One region of the Thiosocius teredinicola genome, then DNA from elsewhere that is predicted to be linked to it. Evidence: predicted binding sites of a transcription regulator. Region 1 holds the regulator's gene; the other holds the start of a gene.

Evidence for each region. Region 1 encodes sigma-54, which starts transcription at its own class of promoters, with help from an activator protein. Its sites were predicted from a motif close to TGGCANGNTNCNTGCTT; they were not measured.
Region 2: a site for sigma-54 is predicted at 4,023-4,039, ahead of B1781_RS06420 (CmpA/NrtA family ABC transporter substrate-binding protein). Genes of this name have one in related genera too.

The regions. Positions count from the first base shown of each region.
Region 1 is NZ_CP019936.1:242,104-247,324, reverse strand. Features, by position in the region: gene kdsC (3-deoxy-manno-octulosonate-8-phosphatase KdsC) at 1-27, shown strand, start outside; gene lptC (LPS export ABC transporter periplasmic protein LptC) at 31-597, shown strand; gene lptA (lipopolysaccharide transport periplasmic protein LptA) at 584-1,072, shown strand; gene lptB (LPS export ABC transporter ATP-binding protein) at 1,099-1,824, shown strand; gene B1781_RS01115 (RNA polymerase factor sigma-54) at 1,976-3,478, shown strand; gene hpf (ribosome hibernation-promoting factor, HPF/YfiA family) at 3,510-3,839, shown strand; gene ptsN (PTS IIA-like nitrogen regulatory protein PtsN) at 3,857-4,321, shown strand; gene hprK (HPr(Ser) kinase/phosphatase) at 4,311-5,221, shown strand, end outside.
Region 2 is NZ_CP019936.1:1,301,910-1,307,130, reverse strand. Features, by position in the region: gene B1781_RS06435 (CmpA/NrtA family ABC transporter substrate-binding protein) at 1-426, opposite strand, end outside; gene B1781_RS06430 (ABC transporter ATP-binding protein) at 438-1,310, opposite strand; gene B1781_RS06425 (ABC transporter permease) at 1,332-2,366, opposite strand; gene B1781_RS06420 (CmpA/NrtA family ABC transporter substrate-binding protein) at 2,432-3,832, opposite strand; gene B1781_RS06415 (ANTAR domain-containing response regulator) at 4,257-4,859, opposite strand.

The DNA of each region.
Region 1 (5,221 bases):
TCCTCGTTGCAGCACTACGTCGATTGAGTGATGCGCCAGTTCCGCCCGGTCTTTGCCCTGCTGTTGCTGGCCGCTGCGCTGTTCAGTTGGTGGATGGTGGAAACCGGGCCGATCGCGCCAACGCCCGCCAAACCCAGCGGGCCGCGCGAGATCGATTACCACATCACCGGGTTGAACGTGCTGCGCATGACCGAGGCCGGCAAACCGGCACACCGCCTGATCGCGACCAAGGTGAAGCATTTCACCGACGACGACACCACCGAGCTGGCCGACCCCAAGCTGACCGTGTTTCAGGACAATGCGCCCCCCTGGCAGATCGACTCGGAGACGGCCTGGCTGTCGGCCGACGGCAGCCTGCTGTTGTTGTCCGGCGAGGTGATCATCGATCGAGAGGGCGATGCGCAGAACGCGCCGGTGCACCTGGTGACGAGCGAGGTTCGCGTACAGCCCGAACAAGACTATGCGGAAACCGACGAACACGTTAGGGTGGACAGCGATGGCGACTGGGTTGAATCCGTCGGCCTGCAGGCGTGGCTGCGTTCGCCATCGAAACTGAAATTTCTCTCGCAGGTAAAAGGCTACTATGTACCGCGTTAATTCTCTGCTGGCGCTGTTGCTCGTCGTGCTGACCGCAACGGCCACGGCACTCGAATCAGACAAGCAACAGCCTATCCAGCTGGCGGCCGACAGCGTCGATGTCGACCAGTCGAAAGGCGTCAGTATCTACCGCGGCGACGTCGACCTGCGCCAAGGCAGCATTCATCTGCAGGCCGATGTCGTGACCGTGCAGCACCGCGGCAAAAAGCCGTCGAAAATCGTCGCCGAGGGACGCCCCGTCAAGTTCTCGCAGCAGTCCAATAAAGGACCGGTGAAAGGACAGGCGCGCCGCGCCGAATACGAGGTGAACAGCGAAAACCTCGTGTTGATCGGCGATGCCGTGCTGGTGCAGGGCAAAGACAGCATGCGCAGTGACCGCATCGTGTACGACCGGGTACGTTCGGTGGTCAAGGCCGGCGCCGCCGCGAAAGGCAAGCAGCGCGTTCAGATCACCATCGATCCGCCGAATCAATAAGCAGTACACGCGATCCATACAACGCCATGACCCGACTCGCCGCCGAAGATCTGGTGAAACGCTACCGTGGGCGCTCGGTCGTCAACGGCGTGTCGCTGTACCTTAACGAAGGCGAGGTTGTGGGTCTGCTCGGCCCCAACGGAGCGGGCAAGACGACAACCTTCTACATGATGGCCGGGCTGATTCCCGCCGACCAGGGGCGGGTTACGCTCGGCGAGCACGACCTCACCGACAAACCGATGCATGCGCGTGCCCGTCTCGGCCTGGGTTACCTGGCGCAGGAACCGTCGATCTTCCGCCGACTCACGGTGGCGCAGAACATCATCGCGATCCTCGAGACGCGCGACGACCTCGATCGCGGCCAGCGCGAGCAGATGTGCGACGACCTGCTGCGCGAGTTCGGTATCAGTCACCTGCGCGACAACATGGCGATCAGCCTGTCGGGCGGTGAACGCCGGCGCCTGGAGATCGCCCGGGCTCTGGCGGTACAGCCGCGCTTCATCCTGCTCGACGAGCCATTCGCCGGCATTGACCCCATATCAGTCATGGATATCCAGCGCATTGTCGGTCAACTGGCCGAACGCGGGATCGGTGTACTGATCACCGATCACAATGTCCGCGAGACCCTTGGGATCTGTCAGCGCGCCTACATCATCAGTGAAGGCAGCGTGCTCGCACTCGGTGCGCCGAAGGAGATTCTCGAGAACCCGCAAGTCCGCGCAGTCTATCTCGGCGAGAACTTCCGGCTGTGATTAGGCGTATGATTGCTGCGCAGCAACATCGCCAAATACTGCGCCTCGCCAAAGTCGGGAACGCCGGTCTGCACAGCGGGTTCGACTCGCGCGCAGTTGCGCTAGAATGGCATTGGGAGTCCGATCAAATTTCATACCAGATAGTAGCCGAATGAAGCCCACCATCCAGCTTCGACTGGGTCAACACCTGACGATGACGCCGCAACTGCAGCAGGCAATCAAGCTGCTGCAGCTGTCGACGCTCGATCTCAAACAGGAGATCCAGGAAGCCCTCGACTCCAACCTGATGCTCGAAACCGAAGAGGAAGGTACGCGTCGCGACGAAGCCGACAGCGAGCGCAAAAAGAGCGAGAACGACGGTGAGAATGCAAGCACCCAGAACAACAACGACGATTCGCGCAACGACCCGAACAACGAAAGCGAGGTCAAGATCGAATCCGAGGCCATGCCGGATGAACTGCCGGTCGATACCGTGTGGGATGACATCTACGACAGCGTCACACCCGCCTCTCCCGGCAGCGCCGCCAGCAGCGACGAAAGCCAGGACTTCCTGAATCAACAAAGCAGCGGCGAATCTCTGCAGGACCACCTGATCTGGCAGATGCAGCTGACGCCGTTCAGCCCGACCGACCTGGCGATTGCCGAGGCGATCATCGACGGCATCTCCGAAGACGGCTACCTGACCACGCCGATCGAAGACATCGTCACCAGCATGGATGATCCGGATATCGAGACCGAAGAGGTCGAGGCCGTGCTGCACCGCGTGCAGGCCTTTGATCCGCCTGGCATTGCGGCACGCGACCTGCGTGAATGCCTGTTCATTCAACTGCGCCAGCTGCCCGAAGACTTCGAGTGGCGCGAGCGCGCGCTGTTCCTGATCGGCGAGCACTTCGACCTGCTCGCGGCGCAGGACGAGGCGCAGATGAAGCGCAAGCTCAAGCTGGAGAGCGACGACCTGATGTCGGTCATCCACCTGATCCGCTCGCTCAACCCGCGCCCGGGTACCAGCGTTGCCAGCCAGCCGCCGACCTACGTCGAGCCCGATGTGTTCGTGTACAAACGTAACAACCAGTGGCGGGTCGAACTCAACCCGGATGCAGCCCCCCGGTTACGCGTCAACGCCGAGTATGCGAACATGATCAGGCGGGCGGACAACAGCGCCGACAACGTCACGCTGAAAAACCACCTGCAGGAGGCCCGCTGGTTCATCAAGAGCCTGCAGAGCCGCAACGATACGCTGCTGCGAGTTGCGACACGGATAGTCGACTTTCAACGCAATTTCTTCGAATATGGAGAAGAGGCCATGAAACCGCTCGTGTTGCGGGATATCGCCGAGGCGTTGGAGATGCATGAATCAACCATTTCACGGGTAACCACCCAGAAATACATGCACACCCCACGGGGCACCTTCGAGTTCAAATACTTCTTCTCCAGCCACGTGAGCACCGCCAGCGGTGGCGAGGCCTCGGCCACGGCCATTCGCGCGCTGATCAAAAAGCTGATCGGTGCGGAGAAACCCAACAAACCCCTTTCCGACAACAAGATCGCGGCCATCCTCGCTGATCAGGGGATCAACGTCGCCCGCCGCACTGTTGCCAAGTATCGTGAATCGATGGCGATCCCGCCGTCGAACGAACGCAAGCGCTTAGCTTGATCGAAAGCGCTGAAATGCAAGGAGAAAATCGATGCAAGTCAACCTGACCGGTCACCATGTCGACATCACCGACTCGATGCGTGCCTACGTTGACGAGAAGATCGCCCGACTCGAGCGTCACTTCGACCACGTCACCAACGTACACGTCATCCTGAGTGTTGAAAAACTCACCAAGAAGGCCGAAGCCACCGTGCATATCGCCGGTGCCGACGTCTTTGCGGATTCCACTCACGAAGACATGTACGCTGCCATCGACTCGCTTGTCGACAAACTGGATCGTCAGGTCATCCGCCACAAAGAAAAGATCAAGAGCCACCGTGGCAACGGACACAAAGATGCGTCCGTCGAAGCGGCGGGATGAACTGATCCGGTCTCACCATGCTACCTAAAGGCATCCTCACGTCGGGCAGCGTCAGCATCGCTGACCCGGCATCGAGCAAAAAACGCATCCTCGAGCAGGCGGCACGCCTGCTCGCACGGGATACCGACGAGCCGACGGCGGAGCAGATTTTCGAACGCCTGCTCGAACGTGAGCGCCTGGGCAGCACCGGGCTTGCGGGAGGTGTGGCCTTGCCGCACGCCCGCATGCCCGGCATCAGCGACACGCGCGGCGCATTCCTGCGCCTGGAAACCCCTATCGAATTCGATGCGCTGGACGGCCAGCCGGTCGACCTGGTGTTCGCCCTGCTGGTACCGGAAGACGCCAACGAAGAACACCTTCAGCTGCTCGCCCGCCTGGCGGCGATGTTCAACGAAGAAGAGCTACGCGCGAGACTGCGCGAGGCAGAGGCGAAGGAAGCGATCGCTATCCTGACCGGCCACTCCAGCTCCCATGCCGCATAGCATTCGCGTCCGCGACCTTTACGAAGCACTCCAGGAACGATTGCAACTCGAATGGCTGGCCGGCCACTCCGGCGCCGACAGCACCATTCTGTCGTCGAGCAGCGACGCCGGCACCGGCATCATCGCCGGCCCGCTGAACTACATCCACCCCAACCGCGTCCAGGTCATCGGACCGGCTGAAGAACGCTATCTCAACAGCCTGTATTCGCCGAACCGGCAGCAGGCACTGCAACAGTTGTTCGCCGAGCGACCGGCCCTGGTCATGCTGGTCGACCGCGTGGAAGGTCTTCCGGAACTGGCGGCCATGGCCGACGAGGCGGGTGTGGCACTGATGCGCTCGCCGCTCGGCGACAGCCAGGTCCTGGACAACCTGCAGTATTACGCTTCGCTGTTCCTGTCGGAGAAGACCACGCTGCATGGCGTGTTTCTCGAGGTACTCGGCATGGGCGTGCTGCTGACCGGCGACCCCGCAGTCGGCAAGAGCGAACTGGCGCTCGACCTGATCACCCGCGGCAGCCGCCTGGTGGCCGACGACGCACCCGAGTTCACCCGGATCGCGCCGGACATCGTCAGCGGCACCTGCCCGCCGATCCTGCGCGAGTTTCTCGAGGTACGCGGCCTGGGCATCCTGAATATTCGCCAGATGTTCGGCGACAGCTCAATCAAGCGCACCAAGTATCTGCGCCTGATCGTGCACCTCAAGCGCATGTCGGCGGACCAGATCTCCGGCATGGACCGTTTATCGGGGGCGCATGCGATCCGCGATGTACTCGGCGTGCAGATTCCCCAGGTCACCGTGCCGGTGGCCCCCGGCCGCAACCTCGCCGTGCTGGTTGAATCGGCAGTGCGCAACCACCTGCTGCGCTTGAAGGGCTACGATGCCACCGAGGTGCTGATCGA
Region 2 (5,221 bases), 1.1 Mb from region 1:
CTTGTCGGCATCGACCAGCTTTTTCAAGGCCGTGGCGGTGACCGGTGAGCGCTTCATAGCGTCGCGGTCGGCCTCCAGCAGCCGCTGGTAAAGGGCCTCCGACACCGTGATCGCATTGCCGTTGAGATCCAGGCTCAGCGCCGTGATCATCGGCTTTTCGATCGGCCCCAAACCCAAGGTGGACGCAAGCGGCATGGTCGCAAGCATCTGCGCTGCATCCAGGATGCCCACTGCCACCTTGTCGCGCACATTGGCCCACGAGGTCTCTTTCGACAGCGTGACGTCCAGGCCATATTTGCCAAAGATGCCCTTCTCCTGGGCGACGATCAGCGGCGCGCAATCGCTGAGCGCGACAAAGCCCAAGGCCAGGTTCGGTTTCTCCAGCGTCAAGGGGTCGAAACCCGCTGGTAGCGAATTGTCATTCATCGTTTTACCGTTCAACCCGCAAGGCGAAGCTTTGACGCATCGTCGTCATCGCTACTGTCGTCATCCGCTTTCTGAACGGTCGGTTTGGCTTCCTCAGCGCCTTGCGTCACATGACGCTCGTGCAGGAAGCGCACGACCTCGGCGCGGTAGTGGTTGTACGAGGGGTCCTCGGCCAACGCGAGGCGATCGCGCGGACGTTCGATATCGATGTGCAAGATCTCGCCGACCGTGGCCGACGGGCCGTTGGTCATCATGATGATGCGGTCGGACAACAGCACCGCCTCGTCGACGTCATGGGTGATCATGACGACGGTATTGTTCAGGCGCGCCTGGATCTCCATCAGCGAGTCCTGCATGTGCGTGCGTGTCAGCGAGTCCAGTGCGCCGAACGGCTCGTCCATCAACAGCACCTTCGGCTCCATCGACAAGGCACGCGCGATACCCACGCGCTGTTTCATACCGCCGGAGATCTCATCGGGCTTGCGATCGAGCGCATGCGACATGTGCACCAGCTCAAGGTTGTGCCGCGTCCACTCATCGCGTTCGGCCCTGCTCTTGGTTTTCTTAAAGACCTGGTCGACCGCCAGGCGGACGTTGTCATAAACCGTCAACCACGGCAGCAGCGAGTGGTTCTGGAACACCACGGCCCGATCCGGTCCGGGTTCACCGACCTCGCGATTCTCGAGCAACACGCCACCTTTGCTGGCGCGCAACAGACCGGCGACGATGTTCAGCACGGTCGATTTACCGCAACCCGAATGACCGATCAGCGAGATGAACTCACCCTTCTCGACCTTCAGGTTGACGTCATTGAGTACGTTCAGCGGGCCATTGTCGGTCGGAAAGGTGATGCCCACGTGATCGATGTTGAGATAGGTATTCATCAATTACTCCTCGGGCCGCGCTCAGCGCAATACCGCAGATTTATCCCAGCTGAATGCACGCTGCAGAGCCAGCATGCCGCGATCGAGCAGGAATCCGATAAAACCGATGACGATCACCGCCACCATGATGCGCGCCAGCGAGTTGGAGCTGCCGTTCTGGAACTCGTCCCAGACAAACTTGCCCAGTCCCGGGTTTTGCGCCAGCATCTCGGCCGCGATCAGCACCATCCAACCGATACCGAGCGACAGACGCAGGCCGGTGAACATCATCGGAATGGCCGACGGCAGTACGATCTTCACGGTCTTGGTCCACCAGTTCAGGCGCAGCACCCGGCTGACGTTGATCAGGTCCTTGCTGACGCCCGACACACCGACGGCGGTGTTGATGATGGTCGGCCACAGGCAGCACAGGGTTACCGTAATTGCCGAATTCACAAACGACTTGGAGAACATCGGATCCTGGCTGACATACACCGCGGACACGACCATCGTGACCAACGGCAACCAGGCCAGCGGCGATACCGGCTTGAAGATCTGAATGATCGGATTGAATGCCTGGTACAGCGTCTGGCTCATGCCGATGACGATCCCCACCGGGATAGCGATCAACGAGGCGATGATGAAGCCAGCCATTACCGTCCACAGGCTGGTGAAGATCTGATCGATGAACGTGGCCTTGCCGGTGTACTGACGCGCCTTCATCTTTTCGATGCGTTCTGCCGGTTTGCCGGCGGCGACCGCTTTGTCGATACGCGCCTGCATGCGGTCATAAAACTCGCCTTCGCGCACGCGCTCGGCGCTGTGCTCGTCATACAGTGCGACACTCTGCTCCCAAACCTTGCCCGGCCCAGGCAGTTCACCCAACGAGGTCTGCACCTGCTTGGCGCCTGCGGTCCACAGCACCAGGAATACCAGGATCGCCGCCATTGGCACCAGGACATTGCGCGCAATGCCACCGGTCGCCTTCGATAGGCTGTCGCCGGCGAGGAAATCGAGGAATCGGCTAAGCGGGCCGAACTCGAAGGTTTTACGGTTGCGAATAGCACTGATCATCATGTGCTCCTAAAAACTATGTTCGCGTATTCATGGCGGGGCAGGCGATTGCCTGCCCCGCTTCAGTCTTACAGGACTTCGTCGCCCTTCAGGCCGATCTCGAACGCCTTCAGATAGTCGTTCGGCTTGGTGCCATCGAAGGTCACGCCGTCGATGAACTCGGTCTGCGGTGCGCGGTAGCCAGTTTCGCCATCGAAGTTCGGAAACTCATCCGCCGTCATGTGGCCTTCGGCAATCAGCTCCATGGCTGCCTGCTTGTAGATGTCCGGGCGGTAGACCGACTTGGCAACTTCGTCGTACCAGCTATCGGCTTTCGGCTCGGCAATCTGGCCCCAGCGACGCATCTGGGTCAGGTACCAGACCGCATCCGAGTAATAGGGATAAGTTGCGTTGTAGCGGAAGAACACGTTGAAGTCCGGCACTGCGCGCTTGTCGCCCTTTTCGTATTCGAAGGTACCGGTCATCGAGTTGGCGATGACTTCATAATCTGCACCAACATAGTTCGACTGCGACAGGATCTTCACTGCTTCAGGGCGATTGCCGTTGTCATTCGCATCCAGCCACTTGGCTGCGCGCAGCAAGGCCTTGACGACACGTACCGTGGTGTTCGGATACTTCTCGGTAAATTCTTTGTTCATACCAAAGACTTTTTCCGGGTTGTCCTTCCAGATCTCGTAGTCGGTGATCACCGGTACGCCGATCCCTTTGAACACAGCCTGCTGGTTCCAGGGCTCACCTACGCAGTATCCATAAATGGTGCCAGCTTCGAGCGTGGCCGGCATTTGCGGCGGCGGCGTTACCGACAACAGCGCATCGGCCTGCAACGTGCCGGTGATGTCACCCTTGTGCGGTGCGTAATATCCGGGGTGGATGCCGCCGGCCGCCAGCCAGTAACGCAGCTCGTAGTTGTGCGTCGACACCGGGAACACCATACCCATCTTGAACGGCTTGCCCTTGGCCTTGTAGTCATCGACCACCGGCTTGAGGTAGTCGGCCTTGATCGGGTGCTGCGGCTTGCCGTCGGCCTGCTTCGGCACATGCGGTTTCATCTGTTCCCATACCTCGTTCGACACGGTGATGCCGTTGCCGTTGAGGTCCATCGAAAATGGCGTGACGATGTGAGCCTTGGTACCGAAGCCGATGGTCGCGGCCAGCGGTTGACCGGCCAGCATGTGCGCACCGTCGAGTTGGCCGTCGATAACGCCGTCCAACAGCACCTTCCAGTTGGCCTGTGCTTCGAGCGTTACATACAGGCCTTCGTCTTCGAAGTAGCCCTTCTCATAGGCAATCGCCAAGGGCGCCATGTCGGTCAGCTTGATGAAACCGAACTTCAGGTCTTCCTTTTCCGGCTCACCCACCGCTGCACTTGCGGTGCCGCCGAACGCACCGATCACCATGGCCAAACCGGTGGCCAGAACCGTGCGCTTCAAGAACCCTCGGCGGGTCATGGAGTCGAGTTGTTTTTTCATCAATCGGGACCTCGTCACTTCCAAAAATTTCAGGCAACAAAAAAGGCGCACTGCATCGAACGAGAACTTCTCCGTTCGGACAGGACGCCATTGTCGTGGTTGGCCTACTTTGGCCTTGTCGGTCACATCTGCCGGTCAGCCCGCCGTTGGGTCGACTTGATTGCAGACATGACAAAGTTGAGAAACCCTAGAGCAACGCTTGTGCCAATTAGCCTTGTGATTTTGTCGCGCTGCCGCTTAAGCTCCTGGCCAAGTTGTTAAGTCGCTGTAATTTAGAGACTTCTAACGTAGCCAGCTGAAGCCGGGCGACGTTGGTGATCGCAGCCAAGCCCCTCACCGCCTATTAGTACACCGACCAAGACCGCACCAACAGCGTGCGAGAAACCGAATCCCGGTGTTATTCAGAGATCATGTTGGTGCGTTTTCAGATCAGCAGGTCGGCGGCATTGACGATGGCTTCGGCAATGTCGACGAGGCGCTTGTTGGTGCTCATCGCGAGTTTGCGCATCGCCTTGTAGGCCTCGTCTTCGCTCATGCCGCGCTGTTTCATCAGGATGCCCTTGGCCTTGTCGACCACCTTGCGCTCCGCCAGTTGCGCGCGGGTTTTTTCGAGCTCTTGCGAAAGGGTATGGAACTGCTGAAAGCGTTCGATGGCGGCATCGAGGATCGGACGCACGCGCTTCTGGCTGATGCCGTCGACCACGTAGGCGCTGACGCCGGCACGTGTGGCGCGCGAGATGGTTGCCCCATCGTCGTCCTGGGTAAACATCACGATGGGTTTTGGGGCGGCGGTCTGCACGGTCTGCAGGCTCTCGAGGGTATCGCGGCCCGGCGACTCCAGGTCGATAATCACCACGTCAGGATTTTCTTTCTCGACGCGACGCAATAGGTTCTCGCTGCTGAATGCAAAACCGACAACCTCGCATCCGACCTCGGCCAGCGATTTCTCTACCGATGCCCGCCGCTCTGGGCTGTCGTCAACCAGCAGTACGCGCAGCTTTTTATGTGGTTTTCCGTTGTCCACCATGCGTGTTCGCGTTTACGTCTCCAGTCGACTCGCCGCGCGATCCCTACGATCACAAAAACGGCGCGCATCATACGGACTACTGAAACTGCTGAGTAGGGCCGCGGTAAAAAAAAGCCGCCGCACCACAGTTTGGGATGGGACGGCGGCATAGGCCATTCTGGCAATATCGACAGAGAGTTAGGAGAAATCACCGCGAAGCGATTTCACTGGATGAGTAGCACATGATGTGCCAATGCTCCTGCAGCCCCTGTTCTTGCGGCCTTGGCGGCGACAATGGGTGAAATGACGCCGGTGCGGCAGCGAAAATTGCACCAGCATCGGCAACATTTTGCCTTCGGTGCACGAACTTCGTGCACATGCGA